Regions from separate parts of the Planococcus notacanthi genome, predicted to be linked through region 3. Evidence: riboswitches for the same ligand, from Rfam matches in the RefSeq annotation. Region 3 holds a riboswitch; each other region holds the start of a gene.
What was found. A riboswitch is a leader RNA that binds a small molecule or an ion and turns the genes downstream of it on or off. The one in region 3 is predicted to bind cobalamin.

Region 1 (7,486 bases), on a different contig from region 3:
GTGTCATTGCCGGTTATGAAAGCAGTCGCCAGTAAATATGACGACTTGGCGATCATCCATTTTGATGCGCACACCGATCTTCGAGAAAACTACGAAGGCGAAGAATATTCCCATTCAACGCCGATCCGTAAAATTGCGGACCATATCGGACCGAAGAATGTCTATTCATTCGGCATCCGTTCCGGCATGAAAGAAGAATTCGAGTGGGCCAAAGAACAAGGCATGCACATCTCGAAATTTGAAGTGCTGGAGCCGCTAAAAGAAGTATTGCCGACTCTTGAAGGACGCAATGTCTACGTGACGATCGATATGGACGTCTTGGATCCTGCACATGCACCGGGTACCGGTACAGTTGACGCAGGCGGGATCACATCACGTGAACTGCTGGCTTCAATCCATGCAATCGCAGCATCAGGCGTCAACGTCGTTGGTTTTGATCTTGTGGAGCTTGCTCCTGTCTACGACCATTCCGACCAAACCGCAAACACAGCCAGCAAGCTGATGCGTGAAATGATTTTGGGTTGGGTTAAGTAGAGAAAAGCGGAGGCAGCCGTCTAGCCGCGACAAGCGCTGGAAGCCTTACCGGTAATGGCGTTCTGTGCCGTTACTGGAAAGGCCGAAGCGACTCGAGGGGCTGGCTGTTGGAGCTAAACAATAAGAAAAGCAAAGGCACAAATTTATATCAATCAATATAATTGCAGCAAGAGCCAGCTTGGAATTTTCCAAGTCGGCTTTTTCTATTGTATTTTACGTATCGATTCACAAACCATTTGGGATCTTCAAAGCTACCTGACTCTCCAAAATAGAATCTTTAATTTAAAACCGGTAAGATAGATGGAGACTACTTATCTGGAAGAGGTGCTGACAATGGAATTGTATAAATGGACAGGCCATCGCGATCAGGCGGTGATGCTGATGGCGAACCTGGCAAATGCACGGCTGATTTATCTGGTCAATGATGACGAAGCCGTGTTGCTCTATGAATCAGAAGGCGGTCCTGGTTTGCAGGGCGCAGAAGCATACCAGGTGTTGAATGCTGTGGGAGATATCAATGATGGCTATTACGCCGTATTCAATAACATTCCGGTGTCGGAGGAAGGCCGTGAGCTGTTCGAGTCGCGCTTCCAGAATCGAGCTGGGATGGTGGAGAAAGAACCAGGATTCGCGGCAATTCGCGTATTGCGGCCGGTGAATTCGGATACGTACGCCATTCTGACCTTATGGAAAGACGAACAATCGTTTAAAGACTGGCAGGAATCGCAAGCGTATGGCCATGCTCATGCTAAGCGCGGCACAGCGGAAGGCATCGATAAACGCCCGAATATTTTCCCGCGCCCTTCTTTTGTCACAACCTATACAAGATGAGCAACGACACATTAAAATGAACAATTGATGAAAGACCACGTGCATTCAGCTCAGGCTGAAACATGTGGTCTTTTGCTTAATCTGCCGTTACCGCCAATCCTTCATTGAAAAACACAGTCGAGTCAAGCTATAATATAAAGGTTATCAAAGGACGGGGAGGCGGAGAGCCATGCAAAAGACAGTGACGATCAAACTGACGACGACGATCCGTCAGCCGGATATGGAAGAGCAAGTGATGGTATTGGAATCTCATGGAACCTTGACGGAGAAAAACGAGCTGCGTTACCTGCAATATGCCGAACAGCAGGACGAACTCGAAATCCGGACAACGGTCAAACTTCAAAAAGACGAAGCGGTGATTATGAGAAGCGGCGGCCTGCAGATGCGGCTCCCGTTTTTATTACATAAAGAACAGACGGGAAATCTGACGAATGAACAGGGGTCATTTATGCTGACGACAAAGGCGCATGAATTGTCGGTCAGCGATACGCGGTTTAAAGTCCGATACGACCTTGCACTGGGCTCGGATCCTGTCGGTGAATACGAAATGGAAATACAGTTTATGGAGGCTAAATGATGAACGCAGTAGAAAAAGTCCAACAGGCAATTAAAACGGCATTTACGGAAGCAATTGAAAAAGCGGAATTGACAGCCGAACCGGTTGAAGTTCGTTTAGAATCACCAAAAGACAAAGCGAACGGCGATTACGCCACAAATATTGCGATGCAATTGACGCGTTTGGCGAAAAAGCCGCCCCGCGCGATTGCAGAAGCGATTGTAGCAAACCTCGATAAAGACACAGCGAACATCCAGACAGTGGAAATCGCCGGTCCCGGATTTATCAACATCACCATCAAAAAGGATTACTTACAGGACGTCGTCAAAACCGTGCTCGACCAGAAAGCGGATTACGGCCGTTCAACTGCAGGTGCAGGCGAACGCATCCAAGTGGAATTTGTATCAGCCAACCCGACAGGCGACCTGCATTTGGGCCATGCCCGCGGATCTTCAGTCGGCGACTCGCTGTGCAATGTATTGGACCTTGCAGGATATGACGTATCACGCGAATACTACATCAACGATGCCGGCAATCAAATCAATAATTTGGCATTGTCGATAGAAGCCCGTTATTTTGAAGCACTTGGCCAAGGCGACAGCATGCCGGAAGATGGCTACCGCGGACAGGATATTAAAGATATTGCGGACGCGTTGGTACAGGAACATGGCGACAAATTTGTCAGCATGACTCATGAAGAGCGTTTTGAAGAATTCCGCCAGCACGGATTGAAAGTGGAATTGGCGAAATTGCAGCAGGATCTGGCGGATTTCCGTGTGAAATTCGATGTATGGTATTCTGAATCGTCTCTTTACAAAAACGGCAAGATTGATGAAGCTTTAGCTAAATTGCGTGCCAATGGCCATGTTTTTGAAGAAGACGGAGCAACGTGGTTCCGTTCGACAACGTTCGGTGACGACAAGGACCGTGTTTTGATTAAAAATGACGGTACATATACGTATTTGATGCCCGATATCGCTTACCATGAAGATAAATTGCAGCGTGGCTTCGAAAAGCTCATCAATGTTTGGGGAGCTGATCACCACGGCTATATCCCGCGCATGAAAGCGGCGATTGAAGCACTTGGCTATGACCGCGACACGCTTGAAGTCAGCATCATCCAAATGGTGCAATTGTACAAAGACGGCGAAAAAATGAAGATGAGCAAACGTACGGGTAAAGCAGTAACAATGCGCGAGCTTGTCGAATTGGTCGGCTTGGATGCTGTGCGTTATTTCTTCGCCATGCGTTCCGGCGATACGCATATGGATTTCGATCTGGATTTGGCTGTGTCACAATCCAATGAAAACCCGGTCTTTTATTCGCAATATGCGCATGCCCGCATCTCTTCGATTTTGCGTCAGGCAGAAGAACAGGGATTGACGGTTTCAGAAGACCAGTTGAACTTATTGACTTCTGAAAAAGAAATCGATGTTCTGAAGAAAATCGGTGATTTCCCGCAAGTCATTGCGGATGCAGCCAAGCAGCGTGCACCTCACCGAATCACGACATACATTCATGAATTGGCATCTAATTTCCACAGTTTCTACAATGCCAACAAAGTCTTGGATGCCTCTAACCCGGAATTGACCGGTGCCCGTCTGGCATTGATCATGGCTGTGAAAACAACCTTGGCCAACGCGTTGAAGACAGTCGGCGTCGCAGCTCCGGAAAAAATGTAAGAGACAGACAAACGTTTACGTGTATAATAAAGAGAAACTTCAATCAATGAATCTATCGCTTTTAGAAGCGGGATGAAATGAAGAAACAGAATATGAGAACCATTCATAAAGGTGCTTATGTCTAAGAACATGAGTTAAAAGGGAAGCCGGTTTAATTCCGGCGCGGTCCCGCCACTGTATGTGAGAGGAATCTGCAAAATGCCACTGAAGCAATGCTTTGGGAAGGTGCAGAAACCGAAGACCACAAGCCAGGAGACCTGCCTTTATGACGACACACCCAAACGCCTGCGAGGAAAGGCTGGATGCGCATGCTTTTTTATGGCGTCCTTTCCATCCCTCGCAGTTTGCTGCGGGGGATTTTGTGTTCTCAAGGAGATTTCTTCAAACTTTCTGCATCTGAATCATTTGAGAAATTATTTATATCGTATATAAAAATTGCTAGATAAGTTGAACTAAAGAAACTGGCTTTTACCCAATGCTTCGGACGCTCTGGGTAGAGCGAAGACGATTGCTCCTGCGTAAGCTCGTCGCAGATGAGGTCCCAGGAATGCCTGTTCCCTCATTTGCACCCGCAAGAAGCCAGGCAAAGGACACCTGTCTTCTCGCTTCGCCTAGCCCTTGGCAGCTGGCACCGCGACGTCCTGTCGCGCCGGCTGCATGACCCACATCCTGTGGGCCCGAAAGCGTAGCTGTTTTACGGAATATCGGCTACTACAAATCATTAGTTCAAAAAGCACTACACACAACAAGGGGGATTTATTCATGAAGAAGATTTGGAAGTTTGGTGCAACCGCAGGATTGGCCGCGGTATTGATGGCGGGTTGCGGAGATACGGCGACGCCCGTAGAAGAACAGGATACTGAAACACCGGCGGAACCGCCGACGGAAGTTGCGGATGTAGAATTTCCAGTGACGTTGACGGATGCAGTAGGCGAAGAAGTGGTGATCGAGGAAGAACCGGGAGCCATTGTTTCGATGGTGCCATCAAATACAGAAATCGCTTATGAACTTGGCGTTGGTGACAAATTAGTCGGCGTTTCGGATTTTGATAATTATCCGGAAGAAGCGGGGCAAATTGAAAAAATCGGCGGCCAGGAATTCAATGTGGAAAAAATCATTGGCCTGCAACCGGATTTGGTGCTTGCGCATGAATCGGGATTGGGTGTTGGCGATGCAGGGTTGCAGCAGTTGCGTGACGCTGGACTCAATGTATTTGTAGTCAACAATGCCGTCAGCTTTGATGAAGTCTACGATTCCATTACAGTGATCGCGCAAGCGACAGGCACCATGGAAGAGGCGGAAAGCATCGTTTCTGAAATGGAAGTCCAAGTGGCGGAAATCGAAGAATTGGCAAGCACAATCGAAGAGCCGAAGACTGTCTTTTTGGAAGTCGGAAGTGAACCCGACATCTACACGACCGGAAAAGGCACGTTCATGGATGAAATGTTGACGCTCATCAACGCTGAAAATATAGCGGGCGATTTGGAAGGCTGGGCAAAAATGGACGCAGAAGCCGTCGTTGCAGCTGATCCAGACGTCATCATCACAACAGAAGGCGGCTATATCGAAGATGCGGTCGACCAAATCAAATCGCGCAATGGATTTGCGGAAGTGACAGCTGTCAAAGAAGATGCTGTCTATAACCTGGATTCGGACATGCTCACCCGTTCAGGCCCACGTTTATCAGAAGGGCTGATGGAAATGGCGAAAGCTGTTTACCCTGAAGTGTTCAATGAGTAAGAATGTACTGGCATACAGCGTCTCGCTGCTGATTTTAGCAGGCGCCATTTTGCTGGGGGTGACGGTCGGAACGGTTTCCATTTCGCCCGTCGTGTTATGGAATCCGTCTTCGGATGAGGCAGCAGCCAATATTTTATGGAATATCCGCATGCCCCGTGTTATTTTAGCCGGGCTTGTCGGAGCGGCACTGGCGATTGCCGGGGCTGCGTTCCAAGGGCTTCTGAAGAACCCATTGGCCGATCCTTACACCCTGGGAGTGTCTTCCGGTGCCTCAGTCGGCGCTGTGATGACGCTCTTTTTTGGCATATCCATCCCATTTTTAGGACCATTCACTTTGCCGGTCATGAGCATGATCGGGGCGTTGCTGACAATGCTCGCCGTGATGAGTTTCGCAAAATTGGTGGATCGCTCCATGAAAATGGAAACCGTCATTTTAACAGGCATCATCTTCAGTTCTTTTCTGGGCTCAATCATCTCCCTGATGATTGCATTGACCGGAGAAGAGCTGCGCCAAATCATCGGCTGGCTGCTGGGCAGTGTGTCGATGCGCGGATGGCCATATGTACGGATGGCGCTGCCGTTTGTTTTGATCGGTTCATTCGTCTTGTGGCTGAAACGCAGAGAATTGAACGCCATGCTGTTTGGTGAAGAACGCGCACAACATTTGGGCGTCGATGTCAGAAAGAGCAAAATGATCATCTTAATCGGCGGTTCGGTACTGACAGGAGCAGCCGTTTCAGTTTCCGGAACCATCGGATTTGTCGGTCTGGTGGTGCCGCATATGACCCGCTTATTATGGGGATCGGATCATCGCCACGTCCTGCCATTATCGTTCATCAATGGAGCCGCGTTATTGATCATTTGTGACTTGGTGTCGAGAACAATCATCTCACCGACGGAATTGCCGATCGGTGTCATTACCGCATTTATCGGAGCACCGGTATTTGCATTCATCTTTTTCCGGCAACGCAAAGGAGGGGCATGACCATGCTTGAAATAAAAGGAATAACAGGCGGCTATGGCGAGAAGAATATCGTCAACGACGTATCTTTTACTGTCAATAAAGGCTCGATCCTCGGGATTTTGGGACCCAATGGAAGCGGCAAATCTACCTTGATGAAATTGATCAGTGGAGTGCTTCCCGCTGCAGGTGGAGAAGTCCGGATTGACGGCAAACCCATGGCTGATTTTACGGCGAAAGAACTGGCCAGGAAAATGGCGGTCTTGCCTCAATTGCATGCACACGCTTTTGCCCATACGGTTCGTGAAACGGTTTCACTTGGCAGGTATCCGCATCAAAGCGGCTGGTTTTCTTCCTGGTCGGATGAAGACGAAGAAGCTGTTGTGGAAGCGATGGGGTTGATGGACATCAGCCAATATGAACAGACACAAATCGATCGGATGTCGGGCGGCGAACAACAGCGCGTCTTCGTGGCACAGGCTCTGGCACAAGATGCAGGGATCCTGCTTTTGGATGAGCCGACCAACCATCTGGATATCAACCACCAGAAGGAATTGCTCGATACCATCAAAAAGCAGGCCATTGAAAAAGACTTGACGATTGTCTCTATTTTTCATGATATCAACCTGGCTTCCATGTATTGCGATCAATTGCTGCTGATGGATGGAGGAGGGGTCGTCCGGATCGGCGAACCGCATGAAGTGGTTCGGGAACAAGATATTGAAACCGTCTATCATACACGCGTCAGCAACCACCCGCATCCGGAACTGCCTAAACCGCAGATCACTTTATTGCCGGGCGTCGAGCGCGAATCCAGTGAGGCAAGCATACGGGCAAAGGACTTCCGGATTTCCAAAGACATGGTGCTCTACCAGAGTCCGATTCCGTTAAAGACGGTATCATCCGCAGTCGTCAATGCAGGCTCCGGTTGGTTCCGCAATTTCATGAACCGCCATGTGGATGCATTTTACAACATCAACAACAGTGTCCAGGAAATGTCCGAGTATATCGAAGAAAGCGGACTGAAAACGACGGACACTGTAGGGATGATGACAGCTGTCCAAACGGAAGATGCCATCATTAAAGAGTATGAGGGCCCATTCGGCTCAGTGGTGATTGCTGTCACTGCTGGTGTTGGAAACGGCGTTGACGTCTCAAAAGCGGTAGAGCGCACCTTGCGTG
Region 2 (7,486 bases), on a different contig from region 3:
CATGACGTACGGCGTTACTTTCCCTATGCACGACCTGGTCAAAGTTAACGGCAAAGAGGCACATCCACTGTTCAACTATTTGACCACTAACACAAAAGGATTTTTATCAAGCGCCATCAAGTGGAACTTCACAAAATTCCTGATTGATCAAAATGGCAATATCGTTTCACGGTTCTCTCCAAAAGATAAACCCGAATCATTTGAAAAAGACATTCAGAAAGTACTTGGCAAGTAAGGGCAGGAGAGCGAGCGAAACCTCAAACACAGAGGTTTTGCTCTTTTTTTATGGTTTGATGTGACAGCGCGTCGCTTCCCAGTGGACATGTGACACAGTGTCATGTTAAGCTTGCTTTACGAAATGTGACACGGTGTCATTCGAAGATTATAAGCAATAAATAAGTGAACGTTATGAAAAAAGGGGACGACGAGATGGAAGCCGGTTTTACCGATGATCTACGGAAGATGAAGGGCTTAAAAAAAGAGATGATGCGATTTATGATGGGCTATAAATTCGCTCTGGAAGAAATCAATACAAAAATCAGTATACTGCAACAGGAATTCCACTATATTCATGACTATAACCCGATCGAAAATGTCAGTTCCCGTTTGAAATCTCCTGAAAGCATCATGAAAAAAGCCGGCAAAAAAGGAGTCGGCCTTTCTTTAGTGAATATTAAAGAAAATGTTAGAGACATTGCGGGTGTTCGAATCACTTGTTCATTTGAAGCTGATATCTACCGATTAAGCGCCATGCTGCAGAACCAGGATGATTTGAAGGTTCTTGAAGTGAAGGATTATATCCAGAATCCCAAGCCGAATGGTTACCGCAGTTTGCATTTATTGCTGGTGGTGCCGATTTTTATGTCGGACCGTGTAGAAGAGATTTGCGTGGAAGTACAGATTCGTACCATCGCCATGGATTTCTGGGCAAGCCTTGAACACAAAATCTACTATAAATACAACAAAGAAGTGCCCGCTGACATTATCCTTGAACTGAAGGAAGCAGCGGATTCTGCGACCGAATTGGACCGGAAAATGGAAAAGATCCAATTGCGGATGAACAGGCTCAAGGATCAGGTGAGTGCTGACGAAGATTTCTCTGAAATCTTGATTGATAAAGAACGTTTTCATTTGCCGAATAACTTTATCCTAAGTGGACCTGATAGCACAGACCGATTGAGAGGAAGAGAAAAGTGCCAAAACTGACCTTTTATAATTTGCCAAAAGAAAAACAACAGCTATTGATCGAAGCGGCACAGCAGGAATTTTCGAATGCCTCTTTGTCTGAAGCCTCCATAGCCAATATCGTCAAAACAGCCGGAATTTCCCGTGGAAGTTTCTATCAATATTTTGAAGGAAAAGAAGATTTGTACTTCTACTTGTTGAATCGCTATACTGCCAGGCGCAAACGGCTCTTTAAGGCGACGCTGGAAAAAAACAGCGGAGATTTATTCCAGACGATCAGGGAGTTTTATATTTCCACTGTGAACGAAGATGAGCTTCTAGACTTTAAACGGAATGTCCTATTGAATATGACAGAACAAGTCGAAACAAAATTCATCAAAATCGTCAATGAAGAAGAGTCTGAAGAGGAATTCAACACAATCAGCAGACTTATTGATGTGGACAAGCTGAATGTGTCAGGGAATAAGGAATTGTACCATTTGCTGAAAATCCTTATGACCGTAACTATCAGAAATTGGATCGAACATTTCGCCAGAAACTTGGCTGTGGAAGAGTCGATTGCAAACTATGAACTGGAACTGGAGCTATTGAAAAAAGGGCTTGCCCGTTCGTAAACGAAGATTTCTGTTTCACTCTGAGCCTTGATGTGATAAGCTGTACATCATCGTAGCAGTAATGGAGTGATTATAATGAGCAAAGCAAAAGCAAAAGCGAAAAGCGGTACAGGCCAGGGAACCGGCAAAAAAGGATGGACGCGCTGGAAAGCAGGAGCCAATAAAGCCAATAGTTTTAAGCCTTACACCAGCAAAACCAATAAAAAAGCCGACGAACCAAAAACAGAGAAAGAAATAGCTTCTCAATGGGTCGATGCATAAATAGCAAGGTAAAGGTTGTCCAAATGGGCAACCTTTTTTTTGCCCTTTATTCCTTTTTGAAAAAACCCTTTAATCCGCGAGTAATGGGTTTTCTGCAGGTCCTTCTATTTCTTTGGCAACGGGTTGTTGGATGGAAGCTTCTTTTTTCGGCGGGTCTGCCAGCAAAGCTGCCACGATACCGAAAATCGGGAAAATCATCAATGCCCAGAGGATTTCGGTATAGCCGCCGAATAAATCGAAAGCGATGCCGAGCGGCAACGGACCGAGCGCAGATCCCGTGACGACCATCGCCATCGAGATGCCGCTGATGCTGCCGATGTGCTTACGGCCGAAATAATTGGGCCAGACAACAGCCATGACAATCCGTTCGATTCCCATGCTGACGCCCCAGACCAATCCGAAGACCATGGCAGTCGCCAAAAAATCAGCTTTCTGCAGAAGAAATAACGACACTAGCTCGCCTGCAAATACCAGTGTCAGCATATACTGGACTTTTACTTTTTCCAGCAGAATTCCAGTGATGAAAGTGACTGGCAAGCCGATCAATGCCGTTAAACTTAAAATGCCGGCTGCAGTTTCAAGAGACAGGGACTTTTCAGCGAAAATGGAGACCAGGTGGAAGGTCAAACCGGTATTGACGATGCCCGGGATGGCTGCACATAGCAGCAACAGCCAGAAAGCACGGGTTTTTGAAGCTTCTTTCACTGACCAACTGACTTCTTTTATGAGTTTCTTTTCAGGCTCCGCCTTAAGCGCAGCGCCGTTATCCGGCAGCAAGCCCATTTCTTCAGGAGAGTTTTGAATGAGGAAAAGAGCAAGCGGCGTAAAGCAAACAATGATGATGATTCCTAAAATCAGCCATGAACTGCGCCAGCCGAATGACTCGATCAGCCAAACGTTCAGCAGGGGAAAAGCGGCAGAACTGACTAAGCCGCCGATTGCGGCAATGCTGATGGCGCGGCCCCGTTTTTTGACAAACCATTGCGGAATGAGTGAGCTTGATATAAGTGCCATAGAGCCTTGGCCCAACAAGCGAATAAAAAAGAAGCCGATAAACAGCATGACGAGACTTGTTACGAAGCTGTTGAAAAAGCAGGCGACGGCAAGGGCGACGGATACGGCAACGGCCATTTTACGTGAGCCGTTTCGGTCAATCAGGCGCCCGACGAAAAACAACAGGAATCCTGCCGTCAATGTCGCAGCCGAGTAGATACCGGAAACCGTGGAACGGCTCCAGCCAAAATCTTCTATATAATAATCGATAAAAATTGAATTCGAATAAGTTTGTCCGGGACCAGAGAAAAATTGAGACAAGGCCGCGATCGCGATAATGACCCAGCCGTAGTGAAAAGCGTTTCCTGTTACTTGTTTCATCGTGCATCTCCAATAACTCTAACCTTAAGGTAGCGTATTTCCAAAAACGGCATCTAAAAATATGTTGAAATCACAGCTTATTATCATAACATAATATTTTTCCTTTACAAGATTTGAAATAGAACTGTAAAGAAAAGAATCATTCAGAAATCTTGAGGCTTTTGCCGCGACTGAAAGTTTTTCTGAAAAAGTGTAGAATAGAGGAACTGGCAGTTTCTTAGTCAAAAGGAGTGAAAGAAAATGCTAAATGCAGTACCTGAAAGACCCTTGGGCATTAAAGAAAAAGAAGAAATTTACCAACAAATCACGGAGTATTCCGATGAAACAACCATTATTCATTCGAATCAGAAAGTCTTATATATAAATCAGCCCGGATCGGAATTCTTCAAAGCCGATAAGGATACGCTTATCGGTGCAAACATCGTGGATGTGTTTACGGATGATTACAAAGAATTCATTGCGAAACGCATCCGTACAGGCATGGAGGATCGCACCATTGGAGAATTGGTTGAGACTACTGTTAAGCGTTTTGACGGAACTCAAGCCGATGTCGAACTGTATTGCTACCCGGTCCAATATGGAGAAACGGTCGCAATCCAGTCCACTATCCGCGACATTACGACGCAGAAGAAAACTGAACGAGATCTAATGCAATTAAAAAATGAGATATCAACTCCCATCGTGCCGATTATTGGTGGCTTGGCAGTTTTGCCGCTCGTAGGTTCAGTAGATGGGGATCGCAGCCATCTGCTTCTTGATATCATTCCGCAAAAAATTCAAGGAGAAAATCTGCATTGCCTTATTATTGACGTGTCCGGCATCTACAATATTGATAATGTCGTGGCAGAATTTCTTTATAGAATCGACCACATTATGCGCTTGCTCGGAATCAAACTGATTTTCACGGGAATCCGTCCCGAACTCGCATTAAAAGCGATTGAAGCGCGTGTGGACTTTAGCCAATTGACGACGATGGGCACGGTGAAACAAGCCTTGAAGCGTTATTTGGCGACTGACTGAAACTTTGACTTAACGGCAGGAATGAAGAAGTTCTTGTCAAAGGCAATAAAGTGATTTATAGTGTATGAATACAATATTTAGTGATTGATTAAAATTATTCACTATATATAGTAGAACCAATAACGAAGGTGCCTGAAAAGGCTTAATAGGGAATCCGGTGAAATTCCGGAGCTGTTCCCGCAACTGTAAGTGCAGACGAACTATCGCAATCCACTGTCCAACGGACGGGAAGGAGATAGCAGAGGATGACGCACAAGCCAGGAGACCTGCCTTCGTTATGAGTTTATGATCTTCTCCGGGAGCTGAGAGGGATAACGAAGGTATTATGCATGGGATAGCTGTATTCTGCTTCCCATCCGATATTCTGCGTATCTAAACCCCATCCTCCCTGAGAGGATGGGGTTTTTTCTTGTATATCAGAGATGGAGGAATGGATACTCATGACAAAACCATTAGCAGCAGGGGTGGCCAGAACCATTCAGACACGATTGGTCCTACCCCCGGACACCAACCACATGGGGACCATATTCGGCGGCACCGTATTGGCGTACATAGATGAAATCGCCGCCATTACAGCCATGAGGCATAGCGGAAAAGCAGTTGTGACCGCTTCGATCGATACGGTGAATTTCCTATCTTCGGCAAAAGTTGGGGATATCCTTATTTTGGAGGGAGTGGTGATCTCAACAGGCAGAACATCTATGGAAGTGTATGTTAAAGCTGAATGCCAACAAATCGAAACAGGCACAAGGAGTTTGACGACTACAGCCATTCTGACAATGGTGGCAGTCGACAGCGATGGCAAGCCGACACCGGTGAGCGGTGTAGTTCCGGAAACGGCTGCCGAAGAAAAACTATTTAAAAGCGCCCAAGATCGCAAAGAGCGCCGCATGAAAGTGAACGAATACGCAAAGGAGTTGTGTTGATATGAACATGAAAATCGAAGAAACAGAAATAAAGACAGTGGAAAGAGCGCTGCAGCGGGCAACAGATGTATATGGACTAGATACGCGAGAACTATTGGAGCGGACAGCGAACTTAGCTGAGCAGGCAAAAGGAGAGCAGTCCTTGTTGTATGCACTGAACCGTATCACGATGGACGAGCCTGATTGGACGTACACCGCAGCAGAATTGTATGCTGGCGACTTATACAAAAAAGCTGGAGACAGCCGCAACTTTTCCGCTTCCCAGAAATATGGCGACTTCTATCGCCTTATTGAAAAGCTGACAGGGATCGGCATTTATTCAGGAGAGCTTCTTGCGGCTTATTCGAAAGAGGAAATCATCTTATTGGGTGAGGAAATCGAACCTGAACGGGATCTCTTGTTCAACTACATCGGCTTGTTCCTGTTGGCTGACCGCTACTTAGCGAAAGACTATGAAGGAAGATTATTTGAGCTTCCGCAGGAGCGTTTTCTTGTCATTGCGATGACGTTGATGCAAAACGAACCAAAAGAGCATCGCCTCGAGTTGGTGAAAGAAGCTTACTGGGCAATGAGCCAGCTGTATATGACAGTAGCCACGCCGACTTTATCGAATGCCGGTAAAAGTTTCGGACAATTGTCCTCCTGTTTTATTGATACTGTCGATGATTCACTGGACGGCATCTATCTGAACAACTGGGATATCGCACGCCTCAGCAAAGATGGCGGCGGCATCGGGATCTATTACGGAAAAGTTCGTGCTTTAGGATCGGACATCAAAAAATTCAAAGGCAATTCATCAGGTGTGGTGCCGTGGATCCGTCTGGTCAACGATACAGCGGTCAGTGTCGATCAGCTCGGCCAGCGCCAAGGCGCAGTGGCGATTTATTTGGATGTCTTCCACAAAGACATCATGAACGGATTCCTGGACTTGAAAACCAATAACGGCGACGAGCGCCGCAAAGCGCACGACATTTTCACCGGCGTGTCGATTCCGGACCTGTTTATGGAGCGGCTGCAGGAAAAAGACGAAAACGGCCGCAGCATCGGCGAATGGCATACGTTCTGTCCGCATCAGATTAAGCAAGTGATGGGCTGGACAGATGAAAACGGCAATGCGCTTGGACTTGAAGATTTTTACGACGAAGCCGATGAAAAATACTTCAGCGACAAATACCAGGAAGCTGTGGACCATCCGCTATTGCCGCGTAAAACTTACCGTGCAATGGAGATCATGGCGCGCATCATGGTTTCCCAGTTGGAAACCGGCACACCGTATATGTTCTACCGGGACGAAGTGAACCGCCAGAATCCGAACAAGCACACAAGAGGCAGAGGGCTGACGTCGATTTACTGTAGTAATTTGTGTACAGAAATTATGCAAAATATGTCAGCTACTACCATTATGAAAGAATATACCGATGAAGACGGCAACCTTGTCATGGTCCGCAAACCGGGTGATTTCGTTGTCTGCAATTTGTCTTCCATCAACTTGCCGAGAGCGGTCAAGGCGGACGTGTTGGAGCGGGTGATACGGGTTCAGGTGCGCATGCTGGATAACGTCATCGACCTAAATACGATTTCCGTCGGACAGGCCGATGCCACGAATAAAAAATATCGCGCCATTGAGTATCCAGTGGCTTAAGGGGGTAACCCTTTAAGAAAACCCTGTTAAACGGGGAAACTCTCAGACGAGACAATCCCGTGCTAAATTATCTCAATTGAATCTAAAGGAAAGGAGGACAAAATAATGAAGGGAATTTATTCGATTTTAAATAACGTAACGGGTAAGTATTATATCGGAGAAACTGTAAATTTAAATAGGCGGAAAATTTGTCACTTTTCTGAACTAAGAAAAAATAGACACAAAAACGATCACCTTCAAAAAAGTTTTAATAAGTACGGAGAAGAAGCTTTTGTTTTCACTGTAATAGAAGAAAATGAAAAGTTCACCCAAGAAGAACTTTATACTCTTGAGGCATATTATGTCATGAAATATAACAGTTTTGCTCACGGATATAACTTAACTTTAGGTGGTACAGGAACAAAAGGTCGGCTATTTTCTGAAGCAGAGCGAAGACTCAAATCAGAAAAAATGACAGGAAGTGG
Region 3 (7,486 bases):
AGGTTCTTTTTTATTTTGTTCAAAAATAAATCGAAAAGGTTTATGAAATTCTTTTATTATTTTCAATGATTTAGCCATATAACACTAAAAGTTTAATAAGTGATCAGTATGCCTAAGTTAATAACGATTAATGAATAGTAACTATTGAATCAAAGATATATAAATATAGAGGAATAGATGTCATATCCATAAAAAGATGGGTTTATGGATAAAAAAGGATGTTCGAAATTTACTAAAATAACGTTAAATTGTTTACAATTTGTACAATCCGTTGTAGTCTATGGGTATTACAAAAAGCGTTCTATTTCAATTTAAAAGTAAATTAATTAGGTTAAAAGACTATCTTTTGCGATAAATTTAACAAAATCAACGAATTCATTTTAGCATTATTTTGTTCGTCGATACAGGCGAATAGATGCAAGGGCGGAGTAAATGATTAGTGCACAACCGATAGAAACGGTGGCTGAAATTCTGGAAAAAACATTGGAAACCCCAGTGGAAGTCCTTGAAGGTCTTTACGTCGTGACTAAGTAACGAGATCTGGCCATCAAATCAGGCGATTGCACATTGTTATTTAGAATTGATAACGATATTACGTTTCAAGACCTTCACCAGCATGGGAAGATGCTGAATAAAGCTGAAATTCTGCTGTTGCCTGAAGAACTGCCTGTGTTTTCTTCAGCTTTGATTAACCAAGGGTCTTCATTGCCCAGTAATTATACACAACGCCTGGTCATGGAACTGGATGTCTACAGTCTTTATATGGAATCCCGGGAACTTCCCAAACAATTTGCTGAACGTCTGGCAGCCGCATTAAAAGCCATCGAATTGTAAATTCTCTTTAACTTGATTTCATTTGCCAATGCCGACAACCAGTAAAGGTGGTGTTCTTATGAATGGGAATTGTTTATCGTGCATCTCAGCAGCCCTTTTTCTTCTGACCATGATTCCGCTGACATTGGCTGCGATTCACTGGTTCCATGGGCCGCTTGAATTTTTATTGAGCCTTCATCTGCATCTGCCTTGTGCTTTGAGTGCTTTGGGAGTCGTCGCCGCATTGATTGGTGCAAAAGGAGATTTGCGTTTCAATCTTGTGCTGTTCAATGTGCTGTCACTTAGCTTGTATCTTATTTTTTCAATAAATCTGCATACCTTATAAATTTCTGCCTCTCCAAATATAGACTCATCGTCTTCCGCAATAGATGTGGCCCACTATCTGTTTTATCCCCCGCTATGAAGATGGGCTGTTGCGTACAAACCTGTACGCAACAGCCCATCTTTTCGGTTTACTAGTTAGATCTTCATGGTCAATAAATTCACCGACCGTTTTTCCAAACAGCATGTCCTGTTGACGGGGCTATTGCTTTACAGCATCGGGTATGTGACGATTACTTCAGCGAATAGCTGGTATTTATTGCTGTTATTCAATTTCATCGGCGTCTTGCTGATGATCGGCACGCTTCTTGTTTACACCGGATTGTTTATCAGAAAGCCTAAAAAAGAACAAGTGCCCGAACCAAAAATTGTTTAAACACAAAACAGTAGGAGGAGAATAGCTATGATCGTCAGAAAAGCAGTTCCTGAGGATGCCTTTCAATTGGCGGAACTCATGAAGCATGTAGAGGATTCTGATCTTATGCTGTTTGAGCCAGGAGAACGCAAGACTACAGCTGAGCAGTTGGAGAAACGCCTTGCCGCTATGGGGGAAGAGTCGGTAGTGTTGGTAACAGAAGAACAAGCCGAGTTAACCGGCTATTTGTTTGCGATCGGCGACAATGTTAAACGCAAGCGGCATTCCGTTTATGTCGCGGTCGGTATTCGGCAAAGCGAACGTGGGAAAGGGAGAGGCACAGAATTGTTTCAATCTTTGGATCAGTGGGCTGTCGCAAAAGGAATTCGCCGCATTGAATTGACCGTGCTTGAGCATAACAAACCAGCTATTGGGTTATATAAAAAACTAGGCTTTGAAATTGAGGGGCTGAAGCGTGATTCCGTATGGCTGGAGGAACGCTATGCCAATGAATACTATATGGCAAAACTGCTGTAGCAGACAAAGGAAACTCTCTAATCGGCCGTTTTTTTAGACCAGGCAGAAAGTTTTATTTTGTTTTAGGCGCAATCTTTCCAATAACGAAAAGCAAACACTTTTAAATAGGTTTTTGTATATTTTTTCGTGGTTTTCCTATATTTTCAGATGTAATAATTGTAAACTGAGGATATGGTTTTGTAAGGAGTTGGATAAATGCAGTCATTACTTTTTTTCTTTCTTGAAAACATGGCGTTGATCATCGCATTGATGTATCTCGCTTTAAAAGCGAAGGAATTATTATTCCCCAACTTGACCGAATCAACGCTTTTATTGGCACTCAGTATTTTATTCATGGGATTTTTGACTTTTTCAGTGATGTATAATCCTTACATTCATGAAGGCATGCGGCTTGATTTAAGGGAAGTGCCCCTTTATTTCATTTCCTATATTGGCGGTTGGAAAGTAGGGATACTATCTGCAATCTTTCCATCTATATACCGCTATTCACTGGGCGGACCTACAGCGATAGCTGGAATTTTACAGACGGTGATTTTGCCGGTCATCATCGGCAGCCTGTTCCGCAATAAAAAAACAGTCAATAAATTTTTTGCCATTTTGGATATCAAAAAAATGCTTCTCGGTTTGTTGGTTTTCGAAGTCCTCAAATCAGTTTCGATGCTATTGACTACACCTTCAACTGTGCCGATCACCCTTTCAATGCTGTTTTTTGCCATGGTCGCTGTTTTGGCAATGGGCTTAATTGCGAACGGTGAAAATCACCATATACTTGTCCGCAAAGAACTGGAATTTTATTCTAATCAGGATCCCATGACACAACTGCCGAATATGCGCTTTTTTAAGAATAAAACGCAAACCTTGGTGTCCCAGTATGTACCCATCGCTATAGTTATGCTCGATGTCGATTATTTCAAAACTTATAATGATACGCATGGCCATCAAAAAGGCGATGCTGTGCTTCGGTCGATTGGCCAGCTGTTGAGGGACCATACACGAAAAAAAGATTATGTGGCACGGTATGGTGGGGAAGAATTCATTTTCTGCATCACGGATCCTTACGATGACAATGAAGTGATGAGGATCGCTGAAAAAGTCCGTGACCAAATTGAACAATATCACTTTGAAGGTGAAGAGCTCCAGCCTGAAGGCAAATTGACGGTATCCATGGGCGTATCTTTGAATTCCTATCATAAAACTTTGGACCAGCTGATTGATGAAGCTGATCAAGCTTTATATCAGTCCAAACGTGACGGCAGAAACCGAGTTACTGCTTTCGCAGAAAAAAAAGAAAAAGAAGTTGAAGAGGTATTTAATTAAAGACAGCTTCAGCAAGATGGCCGCATTGCATTTCAGCAACGGCTTTTTTTTATGAAATGAACTGTTGAAACAAAACATAGCAGGTTGCCAAACCGGGTAGAGGAGAGAAAGGCAAATCAATCAGTATGGAATGCGGGATGGGGGTGTATTGGTGGAACACGATATGCAACAAGGAATGGACAGTCTGGAAGCCATGGTCATTGTAGTGCTGTTTTTGGCATTTTTATTTTACCCATTAGCCGCTGCTTTAACGAGCCTGAAATTCAGGCCATGGCCGCTGTACCGCTGTTTTTTATGGGGCTTCGGTATTTTTTCTATTGCTCTGGTCATTACAGGTCCGCTGGCGGAATTTGCACAGGGAAATTTCGTTGGCCATATGTGGACCCATCTATTGCTTGGCATGCTGGCACCGCTCTTGTTGGTTCTTGCGATGCCGATGAAGCTGCTCTTGAGGTCGTTGCCCGTTCCATTAGCGAGAAAAGTATCCTGGCTACTGAAAAGCAAGCCATTTCAGCTGTTGAGCAATCCCATTACTGCGCTGATTCTAAATATTGGTGGGTTGTATGTATTATACCTGACCAGTTTGTTTGAATGGATGCACCAATCCTCAATTGTTTACCTGATCGTCCATCTACACGTATTTTTGGCGGGCTACCTGTTTACGGCATCCATCATTTACATCGATATTACAGCTCACCGACTCAGTTTTCTTTTCCGTTCAATTATCCTCATCGTCTCATTGGCCGCACACAAAATTTTGGCTAAAAGAATCTATGCAGATCCGCCGGCTGGTGTACCGGGAGATCAAGGGGAGGTAGGAGGGCAGGTGATGTACTATGGGGGCGATTTCGTCGAGTTGGTCCTCATCATCATTCTTTGCTACCAATGGTATAAAGCGACGGCACCTCGGAAAAGTGAGTCGGTGGAAGAAGGATAGCGGTAACGTTTCCCATGCTAATTAGGGCTTCACGGGTGCTTCGGCTTTTCCTTTGTCCAGCTCCGGCAGCCAGCTCCTCGGGTCATAAGCCACTCTGGCTGTGCGGCAAAGAGCGCCGCTTCGCCAGTGCGTCTTATGCCTGTCAGAGCTAAACGGCTGCCTTCGCTTTTCTTTTTTCCCCGGCAAAAGCTCTTGTTTTGGGTTAAACTAGAGGTAAGCGTTTGGATTCGAATAATCTGCACCATTACATAAGATCGAATGAATTTGAGCATCACCATTATTAGGAGGCAATTCATGAATAGTTATATTGTTATGCAAGGAGATACGTATCAGGAAGAATGTGCGGCGGGTATTCTTTGGACGCCGCAAGTCGACAAATCAGGCATGGTGCCCCATTCTTGGAACCGCATGCAGGAATTGAAAAAAGGCGATCTCGTCTTTCATTACGTCAAAGGATTTTTAGTGGCGATCAGCCGGGTACGGGAAGATTTCCATAAAGGCACAAAACCGAAGCAGGCAGATGAGCAGGGAGGCAGCGAACCTGCATTTATCGCACGCACAGCTTATCGCGAATTGGATGTTCCGTTATCGATCAAGGGGTCTTTTCAGGAAATCGAGCCGTTGCTGCCAACTAAATACTCGGCTTTTCAGGAAGATGCCAACGGCAATTCAGGCTATCTCTATCCCTGCAACGAAGAGCTGGCGATGAAATTTCTGGAATTGATCAGTTCTTTGAATGTTTTTACGTTGGAAATGGAGCAGTTGGAATTATCGATGGAAGTGATTAAAAAGACCGCGCATAATCCATTGCTTAGCCTGATCGCAGAAGCTGAACTGGAAATCAAAACGAAAATGCGCAGAGGCAAAGAGCAGTTCCGGGAAAGCCTGTTGCCGCTTTGGAACGGGGAATGTCCGATTTGCGGCATCGCCATTGAAGAGGTGCTGACAGCGACCCATGCGAAACCGTGGAAAGACAGTTCAGATTCAGAGCGTTTGGATCCGTTCAACGGCATTTTGCTTTGCGCCAACCATGCATCGCTTTATTCTGCAGGCTATATCGCATTCACCGGAGGCGGCCGCCTCCACATTTCAAGCCGTATTCCGGAGGAAGACTATCCAGTCTACAGATTGCGGAAAAACTTGAAGGTTCCCGTGTCAGCCGAGCATGCGCCTTATTTAAGATGGCATAAACGAATTGTTTTTGCAGAGCCAAGAAAAGTGAAATTGATGACAAACCAGGAATAATTGAATTTTGTTATGTCTTTGGTTGTCTGAACTGTGCTACACTGAAAACAAGTGAATAATCATGCAGAAAAAAGGTGCTGATTCGTCAGCATAACAGGGAACCCGGTTAGATTCCGGGGCTGTTTCCGCAACTGTAAGTGCGTATGAAATAAGAAAATGCCACTGTTCAAACGACCTATGTCAATTGAACGGGAAGGTTCTTAGAGTAAAACGATGCACAAGCCAGGAGACCTACCTTTTTTTGAACGTATTTTTACTCTTCGGAAGATAAGGGAATCATACGGCAACCTTTCTATTTTTGACTGCTGGAGTATGTCTCTGAATAGCTATGGCGCCGCCCTCTTTTTGAGGGCGGCTTTTTGTTGTTTTCGGGAGCGTTCAATGCTGTGATTTTCACCCATATGAAAAAAGAGGTGAAAAGATGAAGAAAGACATGCGTTACTTGTGTTATCCGTTTATGCGCGAATCAGCTGCGACCGTCGACTTTGAAATCAGAACGGATTCACTGACGACACGTATTGGCGAAGCGTTGTCGCTGGTAAAAGAAGTGGAGGCTGTTCAACGGGATCTGCAGATTCTCCAGCCAAAGGTTTATCATCTGAATGGTTCAGTCCGAGGGAAGCTAGCAGTTAATGAAGAAGATTTGAATGAGTTAAGTGGCATGTATGATTATTATGTAAACTTTGTTGGTGAGAAAATCGGTAATTTTGTCTTGCCGCAAGGGACTCAAGCAGCTTGTGTGTTGCATGTATGCCGGAGCGAAGCGAAAAAATCTGTCCGTGCTTTGCATAAGGTCAGCCTGGAACGGGATGTACCGGAAATCCTCTTTGATTATGCAAATCTATTGGCGAACCTGCTGTTTACGATGGCTGTCTATGTCAATCAGCAGCAGGGAGTAGAAGAAATTCCGTTTATCAGCAAATCCTATCCAACTAGACCCAAAAAGAAAGAAGTGGCCAACAATTAATGAAAATTACTTATTTTAAATACCTATCCATTGGAGCATTAGCATTCACACTCACCGCATGCCAATCGGAAACATCCGACACAGAAACAGCAAGCGAATCTGAAAAGCAAACAAGTTATACGGTAACAGATGATTTGGATAACGAATTGAAATTTGAGGAAGTGCCTGCCACTGTCGTGTCATTAATACCGAGCAACACCGAAATCCTCTATGAAATCGGAGCAGGAGAAAAAATTATTGGCGCTACGGATTATGATAATTATCCAGCTGAAGCAGCTGAAGTTGAACGTGTGTCCGATTCTGTGGTTTTTAATGCAGAGCGCATCATTGAATTGGATCCAGATGTTGTCATCGGCTATTCAACAGGTGGGCCTACGGGCTACGAAGAATTAGAAGCTGCAGGCATCCAAGTTTTTGTTATCGAATCGGCTGAATCCTTTGAAGATGTCTACGGGGACATCGAACAGATTTCTACGGTCATGGGCCTTGAAGATAAAGGAGAAGAAGTAATAGGCTCTATCCAGCAGCAAATTGAGGAAGTCCAAGAAAAAGTATCCGACGTAGAAGAGAAAAGGCAACTGTATGTTGAAATCAGCCCATCTCCTGAAATCTACACCACCGGCCAAAAAACGTTCCAGCAGGAAATATTAGATCATGCCAATGTTGAAAACCTGTTCGGCGATCTAGAAGGATGGCCACAGATTTCTGAAGAGGAAGTCATTCAACGGAATCCGAAAATCATTGCAACAACAGTTTCTTATACGGAAGATCCCATAGAAGAGATTAAAGCACGTGAAGGTTGGAACAGCATTGACGCCGTTGAGAACGATCAGGTCTTTTTCGTGGATTCTGATATTACTTCACGTCCGGGGCCAAGAATCGGTGAAGCGGTTGAACTGGTAGCCAAAACCGTTTATCCGGAAGCATTTAAATAGAACAAAACGATCCCCGCTCCTATTTTGCTGAGCGGGGA

Region 1: another riboswitch for cobalamin. It lies ahead of QMA01_RS11035 (ABC transporter substrate-binding protein); the one in region 3 lies ahead of QMA01_RS04700 (hypothetical protein).
Region 2: another riboswitch for cobalamin. It lies ahead of QMA01_RS08325 (acyl-CoA thioesterase); the one in region 3 lies ahead of QMA01_RS04700 (hypothetical protein).

Annotation. Positions count from the first base shown of each region.
Region 1 is NZ_JASDCQ010000002.1:701,114-708,599, forward strand. Features, by position in the region: gene speB (agmatinase) at 1-534, shown strand, start outside; gene QMA01_RS11020 (antibiotic biosynthesis monooxygenase family protein) at 868-1,365, shown strand; gene QMA01_RS11025 (YwiB family protein) at 1,535-1,942, shown strand; gene argS (arginine--tRNA ligase) at 1,942-3,603, shown strand; cobalamin riboswitch at 3,696-3,882, shown strand; gene QMA01_RS11035 (ABC transporter substrate-binding protein) at 4,366-5,343, shown strand; gene QMA01_RS11040 (FecCD family ABC transporter permease) at 5,336-6,328, shown strand; gene QMA01_RS11045 (adenosylcobinamide amidohydrolase) at 6,331-7,486, shown strand, end outside.
Region 2 is NZ_JASDCQ010000002.1:177,783-185,268, forward strand. Features, by position in the region: gene QMA01_RS08295 (glutathione peroxidase) at 1-235, shown strand, start outside; gene QMA01_RS08300 (GTP pyrophosphokinase) at 430-1,206, shown strand; gene QMA01_RS08305 (TetR/AcrR family transcriptional regulator) at 1,194-1,799, shown strand; partial or broken gene QMA01_RS08310 (DUF3934 family protein) at 1,875-2,006, shown strand; gene QMA01_RS08315 (MFS transporter) at 2,130-3,434, opposite strand; gene QMA01_RS08320 (PAS domain S-box protein) at 3,675-4,454, shown strand; cobalamin riboswitch at 4,564-4,742, shown strand; gene QMA01_RS08325 (acyl-CoA thioesterase) at 4,895-5,380, shown strand; partial or broken gene QMA01_RS08330 (ribonucleotide reductase N-terminal alpha domain-containing protein) at 5,382-7,004, shown strand; gene QMA01_RS08335 (GIY-YIG nuclease family protein) at 7,128-7,486, shown strand, end outside.
Region 3 is NZ_JASDCQ010000001.1:963,700-971,185, forward strand. Features, by position in the region: gene QMA01_RS04665 (hypothetical protein) at 568-834, shown strand; gene QMA01_RS04670 (hypothetical protein) at 893-1,159, shown strand; partial or broken gene QMA01_RS04675 (MDR family MFS transporter) at 1,301-1,531, shown strand; gene QMA01_RS04680 (GNAT family N-acetyltransferase) at 1,559-2,047, shown strand; gene QMA01_RS04685 (GGDEF domain-containing protein) at 2,243-3,364, shown strand; gene QMA01_RS04690 (cytochrome c oxidase assembly protein) at 3,516-4,301, shown strand; gene QMA01_RS04695 (HNH endonuclease) at 4,596-5,546, shown strand; cobalamin riboswitch at 5,601-5,799, shown strand; gene QMA01_RS04700 (hypothetical protein) at 5,968-6,513, shown strand; gene QMA01_RS04705 (ABC transporter substrate-binding protein) at 6,513-7,448, shown strand.